One region of the Cupriavidus sp. GW821-FHT07C08 genome, then DNA from elsewhere that is predicted to be linked to it. Evidence: predicted binding sites of a transcription regulator. Region 1 holds the regulator's gene; each other region holds the start of a gene.
What was found. Region 1 encodes sigma-54, which starts transcription at its own class of promoters, with help from an activator protein. Its sites were predicted from a motif close to TGGCANGNAANCTGCTTT; they were not measured.
Positions count from the first base shown of each region.

Region 2: prpB (methylisocitrate lyase) is a predicted target of sigma-54. The motif match lies at 2,707-2,724, and genes of this name have one in related genera.
Region 3: AC07UK_RS08160 (GTP cyclohydrolase II) is a predicted target of sigma-54. The motif match lies at 2,589-2,606, and genes of this name have one in related genera.
Region 4: AC07UK_RS08545 (ethanolamine ammonia-lyase subunit EutB) is a predicted target of sigma-54. The motif match lies at 2,712-2,729, and genes of this name have one in related genera.

Region 1 covers NZ_JBWKQZ010000012.1:122,469-127,050, forward strand. The annotation lists gene lptA (lipopolysaccharide transport periplasmic protein LptA) at 1-60, shown strand, start outside; gene lptB (LPS export ABC transporter ATP-binding protein) at 118-918, shown strand; gene AC07UK_RS17170 (RNA polymerase factor sigma-54) at 1,051-2,532, shown strand; gene hpf (ribosome hibernation-promoting factor, HPF/YfiA family) at 2,581-2,931, shown strand; gene ptsN (PTS IIA-like nitrogen regulatory protein PtsN) at 3,387-3,842, shown strand; gene hprK (HPr(Ser) kinase/phosphatase) at 3,923-4,582, shown strand, end outside.
Region 2 covers NZ_JBWKQZ010000001.1:109,722-114,303, reverse strand. The annotation lists gene acnD (Fe/S-dependent 2-methylisocitrate dehydratase AcnD) at 1-305, opposite strand, end outside; gene prpC (bifunctional 2-methylcitrate synthase/citrate synthase) at 428-1,585, opposite strand; gene prpB (methylisocitrate lyase) at 1,673-2,581, opposite strand; gene prpR (propionate catabolism operon regulatory protein PrpR) at 2,863-4,582, shown strand, end outside.
Region 3 covers NZ_JBWKQZ010000004.1:276,639-281,220, forward strand. The annotation lists gene AC07UK_RS08155 (URC4/urg3 family protein) at 1-1,296, opposite strand, end outside; gene AC07UK_RS08160 (GTP cyclohydrolase II) at 1,293-2,531, opposite strand; gene AC07UK_RS08165 (acyltransferase family protein) at 2,809-3,909, opposite strand; gene AC07UK_RS08170 (GntR family transcriptional regulator) at 4,447-4,582, opposite strand, start outside.
Region 4 covers NZ_JBWKQZ010000005.1:46,520-51,101, forward strand. The annotation lists gene AC07UK_RS08535 (aminoacyl-tRNA deacylase) at 1-254, shown strand, start outside; gene eutC (ethanolamine ammonia-lyase subunit EutC) at 351-1,142, opposite strand; gene AC07UK_RS08545 (ethanolamine ammonia-lyase subunit EutB) at 1,153-2,535, opposite strand; gene AC07UK_RS08550 (AI-2E family transporter) at 2,739-3,776, shown strand; gene AC07UK_RS08555 (FadR/GntR family transcriptional regulator) at 3,822-4,547, opposite strand.

The sequences.
Region 1 (4,582 bases):
GGCAACATCGGCTCGCCGCTGGACCTGAAGCCGGCGCCCGCGCCTGCCAACAAACCCTGACGCCTGGCGCCGGCTTGCCTGCCCGCGCCAGAAACGCCTGAACGCCAGACTGTGCCAATGACCGATACCGCAACCATCGCCGACAAGCCTTCCGTCGAAGCCTCCACCGTCCTTCCCGGCGGCAGCACGCTGGTCGTGCGCCACCTGAAGAAGCGCTATGGCTCGCGCACGGTGGTCAAGGACGTCTCGCTCGACGTGAAGAGCGGCGAGGTGGTCGGCCTGCTCGGGCCTAACGGCGCGGGCAAGACCACCTCGTTCTACATGATCGTGGGCCTGGTGGCGCTGGACGAAGGCGATATCGTGCTCGACGGCGACCACATCAGCGGCCTGCCGATCCACGAGCGCGCGCGCATGGGGCTGTCGTACCTGCCGCAGGAAGCCTCGGTGTTCCGCAAGCTCAACGTCGAAGAGAACATCCGCGCGGTACTGGAGCTTCAGGTGAGCAACGGCAAGCCACTGCCCAAGACCGAGATTGAGCGCCGCCTGGATTCGCTGCTCGACGACCTGCAGATCGCGCACCTGCGCAACAACCCGGCGCTGTCGCTGTCGGGCGGCGAGCGCCGCCGCGTGGAAATCGCGCGCGCGCTGGCGTCGTCACCGCGCTTCATCCTGCTGGACGAGCCCTTCGCCGGCGTGGACCCGATCGCCGTGGGCGAGATCCAGCGCATCGTCAGCTTCCTCAAGGCACGCAATATCGGCGTGCTGATCACCGACCACAACGTGCGCGAGACGCTCGGCATCTGCGACCACGCCTACATCATCAGCGAAGGCACGGTGCTGGCCGCGGGCCAGCCCGAAGAAATCATCGCCAATGACGCAGTGCGGCGCGTCTACCTGGGCGAGAACTTCCGCATGTGATTTAGCGGCCTGCCCGGGGCGGCAGGCCTCTTCGCGCGCGCGTGGGCCCTCCCACAGCCAGCGGCGATCGGACCGCAAAAGCGATAGCAATTTCCGTTCCAACAACGGAAAGATGCGCATAGAATAGCTCGCATGAAACCGTCGCTACAGCTCCGTCTTTCCCAGCATCTGGCCCTGACCCCGCAACTGCAGCAGTCGATCCGGCTGCTGCAGCTCTCCACGCTGGAACTGCAGCAAGAGGTCGAACAGGCGCTGACGGAAAACCCGCTGCTCGAGCGCGAGAACGACTGGATCGAAAGCCCGCTGCGCGTGGCGGCCGATGGCTCGGTCAACCTGCAGAGCGCACCGGCGCCCGCCCCGGCAGAGCCCCAGGGCAATGGCGAGGCCCGCGCCGACGGCGCGGGTGACGATGACAGCTATGGCGACAGCGGCAACGGCGACGACTATGGCAGCGGCGACTGGAGCCTGGACGACTTTGCCCGCCGCCCTCAGGGCGACGAGGACGAAAAAACGCCGATGCAGCTGCGCGAAGCCGAGCCCACGCTGCGCGAGTACCTGATGGAACAGCTCACGCCGCTGAAGATCTCGGCGCGCGACAAGGGCCTGGCCATCTTCCTGATCGAATCGCTCGACGACGATGGCTACCTGAGCGCGTCGCTTGAAGAGATCTGCACGGAGTTGCCGGAAGAACTCGAATTCGAGATCGACGAAGTCCACGCCATCCTCACGCTGCTGCAGAGCTTCGACCCGCCCGGCGTGGGCGCGCGCAACGCCGCCGAATGCCTGGCCCTGCAGTTGCGGCGCCTGACGCACCCGCAGCGCGAACTGGCGCTGAACATCGTTACCAACCACCTGGAGTTGCTCGCAGTACGCGACTACACGCGGCTGAAGAAAGCGCTGCAGGTCGATGAAGTGGCACTGAAGTCCGCACACGAACTGATCCGCTCGCTGGCGCCCTACCCTGGCCATGCATACAGCCGTCCGGAAGCCGACTTCGTGGTGCCGGACGTGTTCGTGCGCAAGGGTGGCGGCGGCTGGATCGCGCAACTCAATCCGGATGTGATGCCGAGGCTGCGCATCAACGATATGTATGCGCAAATCCTGCGTGGCGCGAAGGGTGAGTCCGGCACGGCCGGGCTGCAGCAGAAGCTGCAGGAGGCGCGCTGGCTGATCAAGAACATCCAGCAAAGGTTCGACACAATCCTGCGTGTCTCGCAGGCCATTGTCGAGCGTCAAAAGAACTTTTTCAGTCACGGCGAAATCGCCATGCGCCCCTTGGTTTTGCGGGAGATTGCCGATACACTGGGTTTACACGAGTCAACCATCTCCCGGGTGACGACCAATAAATATATGGCAACGCCGATGGGTACTTTCGAACTGAAGTACTTCTTCGGCAGCCACGTGTCCACCGAAACCGGTGGCGCGGCTTCATCAACGGCCATCCGCGCCTTGATCAAGCAACTGATAGGAGCCGAAGACCCTAGGAATCCCCTTTCCGACAGTCGCATTGCCGAACTGCTGGGTGAGCAAGGCTTTGTTGTTGCGCGCCGCACTGTTGCCAAGTATCGCGAAGCCCTGAAGATCCCCGCAGTCAATCTCCGCAAGTCTTTGTAGCCGAGCCCACCGCCTGCCTGGTGAGGCTCTTTCAGAAGGAGAAGCGCTATGAACTTCAAGATCAGTGGACACCACCTGGACATCACGCCCCCTCTGCGTGAGTACGTGGAAACGAAGCTGGAGCGAATCGTCAGGCATTTCGATCAGGTCATTGGCGTTAGCGTGCTGCTCTCTGTCGACAACCACAAGGAAAAGGACCGGCGTCAGTACGCGGAAATCAATCTACATCTCAAGGGCAAGGACATCTTTGTCGAGGCGCATCACGAAGACCTATATGCAGCGATCGACGCACTCGTCGACAAGCTGGACCGTCAGGTGATCCGCTACAAGGATCGCGTGCAAGGCCACGACCGCGAAGCGGTCAAGTACCAGATGGCCGCAGCGCAAATGCAGCAATGACCGTGCCCGGCAGCCCCGCAGCGGGCTGCTGAATCAGGATTGAACAGGCAAGCCGCGCCACGAAGCGCGGCTTTTTTGCGCCCTCGCGTTCCGGGTTGCCGCCGGCATGCCGCGCCCGCACTGGCGGTGCGGCCCGGCTGTGGCGCCGGAGCCAACGCTTTTCACCCGAATGGGCAAGAGTGTTCGCAAGCGCTGCGCCAAGGTGTATGCTGCGCCATACAAAGAGAGGGAATCCTGGCCGCGCCCCGCATCGGTGCGCCGGCTCCCGGCCCGGAGGCACGATTGCATCACCATGTATCGTTCTGCACCGGCTTGCCCCGCTGCGCTGCACAATACAGGGGTAGTCGCTGCTCTATAATGGGCCGGACGCCTCCGGCCAGGCCAACGGCAGCCCGGAGCCAGCCCACTGCCCGGCGGAACGATCTGCCCGCTAACTGAAATCCTGCGCATCGCCCATGAATCGTTTGGCCAAATTGCTGCCACCCGGCAACATCACCCTGGACGTCAGCGTCACCAGCAAGAAGCGTGTGTTCGAGCAGGCCGGGCTCCTCTTCGAGAACAACCATGGTGTGGCGCGCGCCATCGTGACGGACAACCTGTTCGCGCGCGAGTCGCTGGGGTCCACCGGCCTGGGCGCAGGCGTGGCGATCCCGCACGGCCGCATCAAGGGCCTGAAGCAGCCGCTGGCCGCCTTCATGCGCCTGGCCGAGCCGATTCCGTTCGAATCGCCGGATGGCAAGCCGGTATCGCTGCTGATCTTCCTGCTGGTGCCCGAACAGGCTACGCAGCAGCATCTGGAAATCCTGTCAGAAATCGCGCAACTGCTTTCCGACCGCGACATGCGCGAAGGACTGGCCACGCTGCCGACGCCCGATGCCGTCCATCAGCTGCTGATCGCATGGCATCCCTGATCCCCTGATCCCCCAGGCGGGCCGGCACCAGACCGGGCAGGCGCCAGGCGCTTCGCAAACCGCCCCACCAGTCATACCGCATGGAACTCACCGGCGTCACCTCCCAGTCCATCTTCGACGACAACGCAGCCGACATCAAACTCTCTTGGGTGGCCGGCCTGGAAGGCGCGGACCGCGCCTTCGACGTGGAGTTCGCCCGCGAAGCCACCTCCGCCGCCGACCTGGTGGGCCACCTGAACCTGATCCACCCCAACCGCATCCAGGTGCTCGGCAAACCCGAGATCACTTATTACCAGCGGCTGGACGATGAGACCCGCAAGCGCCAGATGGGCGAGCTGATCCTGCTGGAGCCGCCCTTCCTGGTGATCGCCGACGGCATGGAGCCGCCGCCCGACCTGGAACTGCGCTGCACGCGCTCGTCCACGCCGCTGTTCACCACGCCGGTGTCGTCGGCCGCGGTGATCGACCACCTGCGCCTGTATCTGTCGCGCATTTCCGCGCCGCGCGTGACCATGCACGGGGTCTTCCTCGACATCCTGGGCATGGGCGTGCTGATCATGGGCGAATCTGGCCTGGGCAAGAGCGAACTGGGCCTGGAATTGATCTCGCGCGGCCACGGGCTGGTGGCCGACGATGCCGTGGACTTCGTGCGCCTGGGGCCGGATTTCATCGAAGGCCGCTGCCCGCCGCTGCTGCAGAACCTGCTTGAAGTGCGCGGCCTGGGCCTGCTCGACATCAAG
Region 2 (4,582 bases), on a different contig from region 1:
CCCTGGTCGGCAATGGCGTCGCGCAGGCCGGCCAGGTCCACCAGCGCGGTCTGGCCCAGGATGTCATGGCACACCACGCGCGCGGGGAACCACGGGAAATCGAGGTCGCGCTTGCGCCCGATCAGCTGCTTCAGTGAATCCGTCAGCGTGGCGGGATCGCAGCGGCGCACCAGGTTTTCTGCCAGCACGCGCGACGTGTACGGCAGCTTGTCGTAGGCACCCGGCTGGATTGCCTCGACCGCGGCGCGCGCGTCAAAGTAATCCAGCTTGGTGCCCGGTAGCGGTTTGCGGTTTGCAGAATTCATGGTGTAGGGAAATCAATATAGGTATGAAAAAGGGGTAGTGGTCCCATGTCAGCGACCAACTACCCCCTTGCCCGCAGGCCCGGATCAATGCAACCCGACGCGGAGCAAACCGGCAGCCGGTCTTACTTGCGATCCTTCAGCGGCACGAACTTCAGGTTCTCCGGGCCGGTGTAGTTGGCACTCGGGCGGATGATCTTGTTGTCGATGCGCTGCTCGATGATGTGCGCGGCCCAACCGGACGTGCGCGCGATCACGAACAGCGGCGTGAACATCGCCGTCGGCACGCCCATCATGTGGTAGCTCACCGCGCTGAACCAGTCCAGGTTCGGGAACATCTTCTTGATGTCTCCCATCACCGTTTCCAGGCGCTCGGCGATGTCGAACATCTTCATCGAGCCGGCGTCCTTCGACAGCCTCTTCGCCACGTCCTTGATCACCTGGTTGCGCGGGTCGCTGATGGTGTACACCGGGTGGCCGAAGCCGATCACGACTTCCTTGTTCTCGACGCGGCGGGTGATGTCGGCCTGCGCCTCGTCCGGGTTGTCGTAGCGCTTCTGGATCTCGAACGCGACTTCATTGGCGCCGCCGTGCTTGGGGCCGCGCAGCGCGCCGATGGCGCCGCTGATCGACGAGAACATGTCCGAGCCCGTGCCGGCGATCACGCGGGCGGCGAAGGTCGAGGCGTTGAATTCATGCTCGGCGTACAGGTTGAGCGAGGTGTTCATGGCGCGCTCCCACAGTGCCGACGGCTTCTCGCCGTGCAGCAGGTGCAGGAAGTGGCCGCCGATGGAGTCATCGTCGGTTTCCACCTCGATACGGCGGCCGTTGTGGCTGTAGTGATACCAGTACAGCAGCATCGAGCCGAGGCTGGCCATCAGGCGGTCGGCGATGTCGCGCGCGCCCGGGGTGTTGTGGTCTTCCTTCTCCGGCAGCACGGTGCCCAGCACCGACACGCCGGTGCGCATCACGTCCATCGGGTGGGCGCTGGCGGGCACCCATTCGAGCGCGGCCTTCACATTGGCGGGCAGGCCGCGCAGGCTCTTGAGCTTGGCCTTGTAGGCGGCCAGTTCGGATTTGGTCGGCAGCTTGCCGTGCACCAGCAGGTGGGCGATTTCCTCGAACTCGCAGGTCTCGGCGATGTCGAGGATGTCGTAGCCGCGGTAGTGCAGGTCGTTGCCGGTGCGGCCAACGGTGCACAGCGCGGTATTGCCGGCGGTCACGCCCGACAGGGCGACGGATTTCTTGGGCTTGGGAGTGACGAGCGGTTGCGCTTCGGACATCTGGGTCTCCTTTGTTTGATGCCTGGTATTGCCTGTCTGTTGTCGTGCAAGCGGCCGGGACATAGCCCGGCCGTGCGTGAGTCTTGCTTACTTGCCCTTGCCTTGTGCGAAGAGCGCGTCCAGCTTCTGCTCGAAGTCATGGTAGCCGATGCTCTCGTAGAGCTCGGCGCGGGTCTGCATGGTATCGACCACGTTCTTCTGCGTGCCGTCGCGGCGGATGGCCGCGTAGACGTTCTCCGCCGCCTTGTTCATGGCGCGGAAGGCCGACAGCGGGTACAGCACCATCGACACGCCGGCGCCGCCGAGTTCTTCGGTGGTGAACAGGGGCGTGGCACCGAATTCGGTGATATTGGCCAGCACCGGCACCTTCACCGCATCGACAAACTTGCGGTACATGGCCAGGTCGGTCATGGCTTCCGGGAAGATGGCGTCGGCGCCGGCTTCCACGCACGCGACGGCGCGCTCGATGGCCTTGTCCAGGCCTTCGACGGCGAGCGCGTCGGTGCGGGCCATGATGACGAAGTTCTCGTCGGTGCGGGCGTCGACGGCGGCCCTGATGCGGTCGACCATTTCACCCTGCGTGACGATTTCCTTGTTGGGGCGGTGGCCGCAGCGCTTGGCGCCGACCTGGTCTTCGATGTGCATGGCCGCCGCGCCGAACTTGATCAGCGACTTGGTGGTGCGGGCCACGTTGAAGGCCGAGGCGCCGAAGCCGGTGTCGACGTCCACCAGCAGCGGCGTGTCGCACACGTCGGTGATGCGGCGGATATCGGTCAGCACGTCATCCAGGTTCGAGATGCCCAGGTCCGGCAAGCCCAGCGAGCCGGCCGCAACGCCGCCGCCCGACAGGTAGATGGCGCGGTAGCCGGCGCGCTTGGCCAGCAGGGCATGGTTGGCATTGATGGTGCCGACTACCTGCAGCGGATGCTCGTCGGCAAGCGCCTGGCGGAAGCGGGCGCCAGCGGAGCGCGCGAGGTCGGAAGCGGAGTAGGTCATGGCGTATGCGTTGGTGAACAGGACGGGCCTAATACTGCAAGGGGTGTGCCAAGCCTTTGGGCGGGCCCACGGAAAATCCGCCAGCCCTTGTCAGCGCTGGGCTGGCGGGTAGGGCGGCTGGCCTCGACGCCGATTTCATGTCATCTTTTCAGCACAATTGAATTTCAAAATCACAAGTTTGGAATTCAAAGTTGAAATCCGGGGCTGCGTGGCGGACAATGTGCCAGCACTGTACGCCTGTTCGTCCCGGGTTTCACCACGCATTCTTTCCGCATCGCACCATGGCTCCTCCCGTTTCCACGCAAGCCCGTCCGCGCATCTGGGCCATCGGCATCAGCCGCCTGGCACGCGCCTTCGCCGACCTGATTCCGGCCTACGCCGACCGGGCCGAATTTCGCATCGTCGGCAAGGGTTTCGAGGCCGCCGCCAGCGCCGTGGCGCGCGAGGCGCGCGAGGGCCGGCTCGACGTGGTGGTGGCGGGCGGCTCCAACGGCGCCTACCTGCGCCAGCACGTGGATGTGCCGGTGGTGCTGGTCAAGGTCACGGGCTTTGACGTGATGAGCGCGCTGGCCACCGCGCGGCGCATCTCGCCGCGGGTGGCGCTGGTCACGCACGCGTCGACGTATGCCGAGGTGGATGAATTCGTGCGCGCGTTCTCGCTGTCGGTCCCGGCCTATACCTACCTGACCGAGGACGACGCCGTAGCGCGCGTAAAGGCGCTCAAGCAGGAGGGCATCCAGGTCGTGGTCGGCCCCGGCCTGGTGACCGACCTGGCCGATCGCTATGGCCTGACCGGCGTGTTCCTGTACTCCGGCAACTCGGTGCGCATGGCGCTGGAGGACGCGATCGAGGCCGCGCGCCTGCGCCGCATCGAAGCCACCCGGCGCGACTACGTCAACACCATCCTGGCGCACCTGAACGAGGGCGTGGCGGCGGTGGATGCCGAAGGACGCATCCAGTCGTTCAACCCGGCGATGGAGCGTTTTCTCGGCACTTCCGTCGCCGCCGCGGTCGGGCGCAAGCTGCAGACGCTGGCGCCAAACCTGGCACTCGAAGGCGTGATGCAGAGCGGCGACAAGGAACTGGAAGCGATCCACAAGCTCGGCGACAAGATGGTGGTGGTCAACCGCATCCCCATCATCGGCGAGGCCGGCACCACCGGCGCGGTGCTGACCATCCAGGACGCCAGCGCGATCCAGCGCGTGGACCGCAACCTGCGCTCGCGCGCCCGCACGCGGCCGGCCGGGGTGCGCTACAGCCTGGACGACCTGGCCGGCACCTCCGCGGCCATGACCGAGCTGCGCGAGCTGGCGCGGCGCTACGCGGCGGTGGATTCCACCGTGCTGATCGGCGGCGAGAGCGGTACCGGCAAGGAGGTGCTGGCGCAGGGCATGCACGACGCCAGCCCGCGCCGCGCCTTCCCGTTCGTGGCGGTCAATTGCGCGGCCTTCCCCGAGGCGCTGCTGGAGAGCGAGCTGTTCGGCTACGAAGAGGGCGCTTTTACCGGCGCGCGCCGCGGCGGCAAGGCCGGTCTGTTCGAGTCGGCCCACAACGGCACGCTGTTCCTCGACGAGGTGGGCGACATGCCGTCCGCGCTGCAGACGCGCCTGCTGCGCGTGCTGCAGGAAAAGCAGGTGCTGCCGATCGGCGGCCTCGACGCCGTACCGGTCAACGTGCGCGTGATCGGCGCCACCCACCGCGACCTGGCCGCGATGGTGCGCGATGGCTCATTCCGGCAGGACCTGTACTACCGCCTCAATATCCTGCGCATCGAGATGCCGCCTCTGCGCGACCGCTCCGAAGACCTGCAGGAGCTGGCCGAGCTGCTGTACCGGCGCGCCCAGGAGCGCCTGGGCATGGACCGGCCGCAGCGCCTGCCCGCCGCGGCCCGCGCGCGGCTGGCGCGCTACCGCTGGCCGGGCAATATCCGCGAGCTGGAAAACGTGACCGAACGAATCGCCGTGCTGGTGGCCGGGCGCCGGCTGGACAGCGACGCGCTGC
Region 3 (4,582 bases), on a different contig from region 1:
GGCGAACGGCGGCGCGCCACCCGGGCGCCGCTTGGCGGCAATGCGGCGCCCCGCCGCCCAGGTGCCGCCTTCCAGCACGCGCGCCAGCGGGAAATTTTCTTCCTGCAAGCCAAGCGCCTGGCGCACGCCGTCGGCCACCAGGTCCAGGCCGGTCACGGTCAGCGCGCGCCATTCGACGATCACGGGCTCATCCACCGCATGCGGCACGGCGGCAAAGCCGGGGTCGCGCGGCACCATCAGCTCGAAGTCGTAGAGCAGGCCGCCGTTGCGGTATTCGGGAAGGCCCGTCAGCGCATCCAGCCCGGTCACGGTCAGGCCGGCGTCTTCCAGCGGCTCCAGCAGCGAATAGGTCAGCCATTGCGTGAGCTTGTGGAACGGCACCAGCCCGCCAGGCGCGGCCGGATGCCGCCAGCAGTCGCCCAGCGACACGCCTTCGACAATGATCCGCCCCGGCCATACCGGCCCCAGGCCAACCAGCAGCGTACGCAGCAGGAAGCCGGCGTCGAGCTGCCCGTTGACCGCATGCGCCTTCAGGTAGTCGTACAGGTTGCCCAGCCGCGCCGGCCGGCCGAACAGCGCCGGGGTCGCCTCCATCACCTCGCCCAGGCGGCGCAGCAGGCCGGCGCGGCCTTCCAGCCCCACCAGCGGGTTGTGCTGCGCGACCTGGAAGGCGTGGGCGATGCTGTCGGCATCGATGCGCTGCAGCCGCTCGGCGTCCGCGCGCAGCGGATCGCCCGGCGCGGCCGAGAAGCCGCCACGCGCGAACAGGACGAAGCTGGCCACGCCCAGCCCTTCCGAGCGCGTCAGCACCAGATCGCTGGCCGGATCGCGGTAACGCCAGTCAGGGCCGGCGCCGGCATCCAGCAGTACGCTTGGAATCACCAGGTCGATGCCGATGCGGGCGCGCTCCTCGCGGTGCTCGGGCCCGCTCAGCGCGGCACGCTCGCACAGCACCTGCCAGCGGTCCGCGCGCTGGTCGACGGCGCCGCTTTCAAAATGGCGCCAGCGGCTGTGGTACGGCACCTGCAGGTCCGGATAGCGCTGGCGGATGGTGCTGGCGACATAGTCGGCAATGGCATGCACGCGGTCCGGATGCCAGGTGAAAAGCTCGGACGCGCCGCTGGCCACGTGTTCGGTGACCGCCGCGCAATGCGTGCGCACCGCCTCGGCACACAGCAGCGCCGAAGCGGGATGCCCTTCCGGCACCGGGCTCAGCCAGCCGGCACCCGGCCGCATCTCGTTACCTGTGCCCTGGCGGTCCATGCCGGGCTTGCCATCCTCGGGAAACATCGTCATTCGTTCAACCCCCTGCCCTTTGCCAGGGCCAGTTCGTTCGCATCCGGCGGCGTGTAGTGCGTAAAGTAGCCGGCGGCCACCTTGGCATCGATCTCGACACGGGCATCGGCGGGGATCAGGGCCTCGGGGATGGCCACCTGCTCGACCACCTCGATGCCCTGCGCCACCAGCGCGCCATGCTTCATGTTGCTCATCGACGCCCAGCGGTCGATGCGGCGGATGCCCAGCCAGTGGAACACATCCGGCATCAACTCCTGGAAACGCATGTCCTGCACGCCTGCCACGCATTCGGTGCGGGCAAAGTAAGTCTCGGCACGGTCGCCGCCCACCTGCCGCTTGCGGGCGTTGTAGACCAGGAACTTGGTCACCTCGCCCAGCGCGCGGCCCTCCTTGCGGTTGTAGACCACCAGCCCGACACCGCCCTGCTGCGCCATCTCGATGCACACCTCGATGCCATGTGCCAGATACGGCCGGCAGGTACAGATGTCTGACCCGAACACATCCGATCCGTTGCATTCATCGTGCACGCGGCACGCCACGCGGGTCTCGGGCTTGCCCAGCTGGCTGACGTCGCCGAAGAAATACAGCGTCATGCCGCCGATGGGCGGAAGGAACACCTTCAGGTCCGGCCGCGTCACCAGTTCCGGGAACATGCCGCCGGTCTGCTCGAACAGGCTGCGGCGCAGCACGCTTTCCTTGATGCCGAAACGGGCCGCCAGCCCGGGCAGGTACCACACCGGGTCGACCGCCGCCTTGGTCACGCGCACGTCGCCATTGGCATGGAGGATGTCGCCGTCGGGCTTGAGGCGGCCAGCCGCAATGGCAGACACCAGCTCCGGCATGTTGATATGCGCGCGGGTGACGGCGATGGTCGGGCGGATATCCACGCCGGCCGCGATGCGGTCGGCAAAGACGGTGGACACCAGGTGCCCCCAGGGATCCAGCGAAACTATCTTCTCCGGATCGCCCCACTGCGGATGCGGGCCGATGGCCTCCGCCGGCGCGGTATCGGTCAGGTCGGTGCGATGGTCGCGCTGCAACGCGCCCGCGGCAACCGCCAGGGCCCGGTAGATGGCGTAGGCGCCAGCATGAGTGCCGATCACATTGCGCTGTGCCGGATTCGCCAGGCTGGCGATGACCGGCCCGCGCTCGGCCGCCGTGGGGGCGCCCCAGTGGATGGGCTCGGCCGGCTTGTCGCGGCGTGCGTGTGAGGTGAGGACGATATGGTCGGACATGGCACCCTCGGTTCCCGATGGAATCCTGACCAAATGGTCAGGTTTACGATTCCATACTAGGCAACCTTTGTGCCATCGCCCAATGCCCGTTTACGCGAGTGTTGCGGCGATGTGTGTGGCGCCGAACGCAAGTCCGCGCTGGCGGCATGCACGCATCGCGTGCCGGCGGCGGGACATCGCGGGTGCATACGCACCAACAAAAGGCGCGCACGGCCATGCTGGCACGGCGCCGTCCGGGCCAATCCGTGCCGCCGCTGCGCGGCAATGCCTGCAAGCATTACACGCTTTGCCGGCCGGCGGGGTCGCGGCCGTTGCCCAGCAGCGCACGCAGCGCCGCCAGCGGCTGGGCGCTTTCGATGTAGCGATAGAACAGCACGCCGGCCACATTGCTGAGCCCCCACGCGGCAACCATGCCGAGCGCGTTCAGCACCGGCTGGCCCGGCGCCAGGTTCGTCACCAGCGCGTTGACCAGCAGGCAAACCGGAAAGTGAACCAGGAACACCGAATAGGAAATGCGCCCGAAGAAGCCGACCACGCGCGCCCGCGGCCAGCGCTCCAGCCAGCCGCCGCGGCGCGCCACCGCCAGCAGCAGCGCAGTGGCGAGCGCCACCGCGATGCGCAGCCGGAAATCCACCGCCAGCGCCGCCAGCGCCACCGCGCCGATGAGCAGCAGCGGCAACACTGGGCGGCCGGGGTTGGACGCCCAGTAGGCCAGCGCCCCCATGCCATAGGCGCCGAAGAAGTAGACGGCCCAGATATCCCACGCGGCATCGCGGTTGAACCAGAACAGCGACGCGACCGCCACCAGCGCCACGATGCCGATGCTGGCCCCGGCACCCGCCGGCGCTTTCCCGCCCGCCACGGCGCGCGCGGCCCACAGCGCGCCCAGCAGCAGCGCAAACAGCTGCAGGTCGATAGCCACGTACCAGACCCCGGCCGAGAGCGCATCGACATCGAGCACGTTATGCAGCAGCGTCACGTGCGCCAGGAACTGCAGCAGGCCGGGCGGCGCGGGGATCGAGTCGTGCACCATCCAATGGCGCGCCAGGGCGGCACCGGCAATGCTGAGCAGCAGCGCCGCGGCAAAGGGCACCACCAGCTTCTGGTAGCGCCGCCACAGCACCAGCAGCGGATGCTGGCGGATCTCCAGCCGGCCATGCGGCGCCAGGCTGCGCGCGGCGAGAAAGCCGCTGATCACCAGGAAGACCTGCACGGCGATGCGGGCGTAGTCGTACAGCCAGTCCACCAGCCCCGGGGCCAGCCGATACGCGGTATCGGACATCGGGCCATAGAAGGCCAGGTGATGGAGCACGATCAACTGGGAGCTGACCGCTTTCAGGGCGTCGATGCAAGGCAGGCGCGACGGACGAGGGCTCATTGTTATAGGAATGCTGCAATTGCCACGGAAGGCGCGATTCTACCTGCTTGCACCGGCTCCAATATGGCGCATACGCCACTACCTATAGATTCGTTACACACTGCCCCCGCTTGTTGCGAGTTTGCAGGCACATGGCTTCATGTCTTGACTAGCAGCGCCTCTAAAGATCTCCCCCGCCAGGTCGCCACTACACTTGACCAGCCTCCCGCGCCAGCCCTATGCGCCGGTAGCCTAAGCTAGAGGCTTAGGATTGCCACCTGGGGCCCGCTTATGCAACACCGCACGCTCTTCCCCCGAACCGGTCACGCCTTCCGTTGCGGCTTAGCTGAGTGCTCCCTCATCGCCCTTCTGGCCTCGGCCCTGGCGGGATGCGAGGGAGTCCCGCGGGATACCGCAGCAACACCGCCACCGCCCCGTCAGCCGATTACGTCCAGCGACGACGTGTACCCCGCGCCGACCACGGTGCGCGACACGCGACCTGCGGCACGCACTCCGTAGGCGGCATTTGCCGGCCGCGCCCCAGCAACCGCGGCCTGATTAGCCGGCCGAGCGCTGCAAGCGCATTGATACCGAAAAGCTGTCCGCGGGATGCACCGTCACCGAGACTTCGAACGTCTCGCCCGCCGCATCCATATAGCGCCGCACGATCTTCAGCGCCGCGGCGCCAGGCTCC
Region 4 (4,582 bases), on a different contig from region 1:
AGACCGGGCGCAACCTGGTGCTGGCGCATGAGGACGAGATCCGCGAGATCTTCAAGGATTGCGACCTCGGCGCGATCCCGCCGGTGGCGATGGCCTACGGCATGCAGACCTATGTGGACGACAGCCTGATGGCGCAGCCCGACGTGTATTTCGAAGGCGGCGACCACCAGGAACTGGTGCACATGAGCGGCGAACAGTTCTCGCGGCTCATGTCGGACGCTGGGCACGGGCAGTTTTCGCGCCGCATGATGTAAGCGGCGCTTTTTATTGGCCACTGAACGGCCACCACGCGGGTTGCGAACCCGCGCGGCGGCCGTTTTGCATGCTGGCGGGTGGGTAAGGCAGACGCTTCAGCCTTCAGGCAACGCCGGCACGCTGTCGTCCTTCAGGTCCACGCCCGAGCGGCCCAATGCCGCCGCGCCGCGCAGCAGGAAGGCGAGCCGGTCGGCGGCCTGCGCATACGGCAGGCCTTCGGGGCGCACGTTGGAGATGCAGTTGCGCTCGGCATCGGTGCGGCCCGTGCGCGGCGCATGGGTCAGGTAGATGCCAAGGCTGTCGGGCGAGCTCAGGCCCGGCCGTTCGCCGATCAGCATCACCACCTGGCGCGCGCCAAGCAGCTCGCCGATCTCGTCGCCCAGCGCCACGCGCGACTGCTCGGCCACCACCACCGGGCCGATGCGCCATGTCGGCGGCAAGCGCGCGCGGGTGGCATCGAGCAACGGCAGCGCGTGCGTCTGCGTGGCCAGCGCGGACAGGCCGTCGGCAACCACGAACACCACATCGGGCGCCGCGCCCGGCCGCGCCGCGGCCAGCCGCGCGCGGCTGGCATCGTCCAGGCGCCGGCCCAGGTCGGGGCGCCGCAGGTAGTGCGCGCGGTCCGGCGCCGCGCTGTGCACGGCTAGGTTCTGTACCCCCGCCGCATCCAGCGCCGCGGTGACCGCGCCCACGTCCAGCGGCAGGTGCACCGCATCGCGCGCCTGCGCATGGGCCAGCCCGAAGGCCAGCACCGCATCGGTGGTCTGGCTGTGGCCGGTACGGCCCAGCGCTACGCGCGCGCGCGTGAACTGGCGCAGGCGTTGCCACGGGTCGGCCTCGGCATCGGCGTTGGCAGGAGCGGCGGGAGGCGGGCGTCTGGCCGTCATCGGCTGCACCTTACAGGCTGTGGGCCATCTGCAGCAGCGGCTGGCGCGCGGCGGGCTCGAGCAGCCTGCCGCTGGCATCGGCAATGCCCATGCGCTGCAGCCAGGCCTCGAACTCCGGCGCGGGGCGCAGCCCCAGCACCTCGCGCAGGTACAGCGCATCGTGGAACGAGGTGCTCTGGTAGTTCAGCATGATGTCGTCGGCACCGGGCACGCCCATGATGAAATTGATGCCGGCCACGCCGAACAGCGTCAGCAGCGTGTCCATGTCGTCCTGGTCGGCCTCGGCATGGTTGGTGTAGCAGACGTCGCAGCCCATCGGCACCCCCATCAGCTTGCCGCAGAAGTGGTCTTCCAGCCCGGCGCGGATGATCTGCTTGCCATCGTACAGGTATTCGGGACCGATAAAGCCCACCACCGTATTGACCAGCAGCGGCGAGAACGCGCGCGCCACCGCGTAGGCGCGCGCCTCCATGGTCTGCTGGTCGACGCCATGGTGCGCATTGGCCGACAGCGCGCTGCCCTGCCCGGTCTCGAAGTACATCAGGTTGTCGCCAACGGTGCCGCGCGCGAGCGCCTGCGCGGCATCGTGCGCCTCGGCCAGCAGCGACAGGCTGATGCCAAAGGCCGCATTGGCGCGCTCGCTGCCGGCCACCGACTGGAACACCAGGTCCACCGGCGCGCCCTGCCCGATCGCGCGCAGCGTGTTGGTGACATGGGTCAGCACGCAGGATTGCGTGGGGATGTCGAAGCGGCTGCGCAGCTCATCGATCATGCGCAGCAGCGACACGATGGCGCCCAGGTTGTCCGAAGCCGGGTTGACGCCGATGGTGGCATCGCCGCAGCCATAGAGCAGCCCGTCGATGATCGACGCGGCAATGCCCTTGGGATCGTCGGTCGGGTGGTTGGGCTGCAGCCGCACCGAGAGCCGGCCCGGCAGCCCCACCGTGCTGCGAAATCGCGTCACCACCTGGCACTTGCGCGCCACTGCCACCAGGTCCTGGTTGCGCATCAGCTTGCTGACCGCGGCGGCCATCTCCGGGGTGATGCCCGGCGCCACCCGCGCCAGCGTGGCGCTGTCGGTCTCATGCAGCAGCAGCCAGTTGCGCAGGTCGCCCACGGTGGTGGCACCGATGGCGGCAAAGGCCGCGCCATCGTGCCGGTCCAGGATCAGGCGCGTGACCTCGTCTTCCTCATACGGCACCAGCGCCTCGGTCAGGAACTGCTTGAGCGGCACCTCTGCCAGCGCCAGCCGCGCGGCCATCCGCTCCTGCTCGCTGGCCGCGGCAACGCCCGCCAGCGCGTCACCGGAACGCGCCGGGCTGGCCCGGGCCAGCAGCGTGCGCAGGTCGGCAAAGACGTGGCGGTGGGTGCCGATGGTGTGGGTGTAGGCCATGCGTTCCGTTCCTGGGCTCTGGGGAAAACGATGACAGCGGTGCGCCAGGCGCCTTGCCGGGCACGATTCCCCCTAATATAGACAGCCTTTGCGTGTGCCGCGAAGCCAACATCGCCTCAGCGCACACAGCCTGACCCAGGAACAACATCTGGATCGGCGAGAATTCAGAATAAATTTGAGCAAATTGCATGCCGGAGACCCCGATGAAAGACCCCGACCCGACCACCACCCCGCGCCTGCTGCCGGCCGCGTGGTACAGCGTCGGCACCGTCGCCTACCTGCTGACCGCCCTGGCGCTCTGGACCGTGCTCCACGCCAACCTGGTGGCTGCATTGCTGTCCGGGCTGCTGCTGTACTCGCTGGTGGACGTGCTGGCGCCGCGCCTGAAGCGCCTGAACCAGCGCCACGACGCCCTGGCCGTGGCCATCCTGTCGGCGCTGATCCTGCTGGCGCTGACGCTGGCGGGCTGGCTGCTGGTGCGCTTTGTCAGTGGCGAGGGCAATACCCTGGACGGGCTGCTCAACCATGTGGCCGACATCATCGACCGCTCGCGCGGGCAGATGCCGCCGTGGCTCAGCGATGCGCTGCCCAACGGCGTGGACGAGCTGGCCAACACGCTGATCGAGACGCTGCGCGAGCATGCCGCGATGGCGCAGAAGCTGGGTGCCGAGGTGCTGCGCACGCTGGTGCATATCCTGATCGGGCTGGTGATCGGCGCGATGGTGGCGCTGTACCGCGCGGTGGCGCGGCCCAACCGCCGGCCGCTGGCCGCGGCGCTGGTGGCGCGCGCACGCACGCTGCAGCAGGCGTTCTCGCAGTTCATCTTCGCGCAGATCCAAATCTCGACCATCAACACCGTGCTGACGGCGATCTACCTGCTGCTGGTGCTGCCGCTCTTTGGCGTGCACCTGCCGCTGACCAAGACGCTGCTGGTGATCACCTTCGTGGCCGGGCTGCTGCCGGTGCTGGGCAACCTGATTTCCAACACCGCCATCGTGGTGGCCTCGCTGTCGGTGTCGCTGCCGATCGCGGTGGCGTCGCTGGTGTTCCTGGTGGTGATCCACAAGCTGGAGTACTTCCTGAACGCACGCATCATCGGTGCGCGCATCCAGGCCGCGGCGTGGGAACTGCTGACGGTGATGCTGCTGATGGAAACGCTGTTCGGCATCCCGGGCGTGATCGCCGGACCGATCTTCTACGCCTACCTGAAGCGGGAGCTGGCCGGCGCCGGGCTGATCTGAGTGCCGCGGCCGGCATGCCGCAGCGGTGGTAGGACCAATGCCGGTTCAGGCGCCGTCCTGCTCCACCCGGCTGCGCACGAAGTCGATATGGGTCTGCATGGCGGTGCGCGCCTCTTCCGGGCGGCGCGTGCAAATCGCATCGCACAGCGTGCGGTGCTGCAGCAACAGCAGGTCTGAGGCGCCGTCGTCCTGTTCGCGCAGGCCGGTGCCGTTGATGGTGATGTGCTCGCGCAGCATGCCGATCACGCTGGTATGCAGGTGCAGGAACATGGTGTTGTGCGAGGCCTGGGCGATGGCGTCATGCAGCTGCGCATCGGCGTCGGCCTCCGCCTGCTTGTCGTCGGCGGCGCGCGCGCGTTCCAGTTCAGCCATCAGGGCGCGGATGCGCTTCACGTCAGCGGCATCCGCGCGCAGCGCCGCAAAATACGCGGTCGCGCCCTCCAGCACGCGGCGGAACTCCAGGATGTCGTCGCGCAGCGCGGGGTGGTCGGCCACCAGCTGGCCCCAGGGCGAGGCAATGCCGGCGCGCAGCTGGTCGGTGGCGTAAACCCCGGCACCGCGCCGGCTCTGCAGCAGGCCGCGCGCGGCCAGGCGCTGGATCGCCTCGCGCACGGTGTTGCGCGCCACCTCGTATTGCCCGGCCAGCACCCGCTCGGCCGGCAGCCGCGTGCCGGGCGGCCAAGTGCCGTCGAGCAGCGCGGTCTCGATCCGGCGCATGACCGACTCCACGCGTCCGCGGGTGCGCCCGTGCCTTGCTGCCGCTGCCGTCATGCCGTATGTCCTCGCTCCTGAGCTTGCGCGGGTCG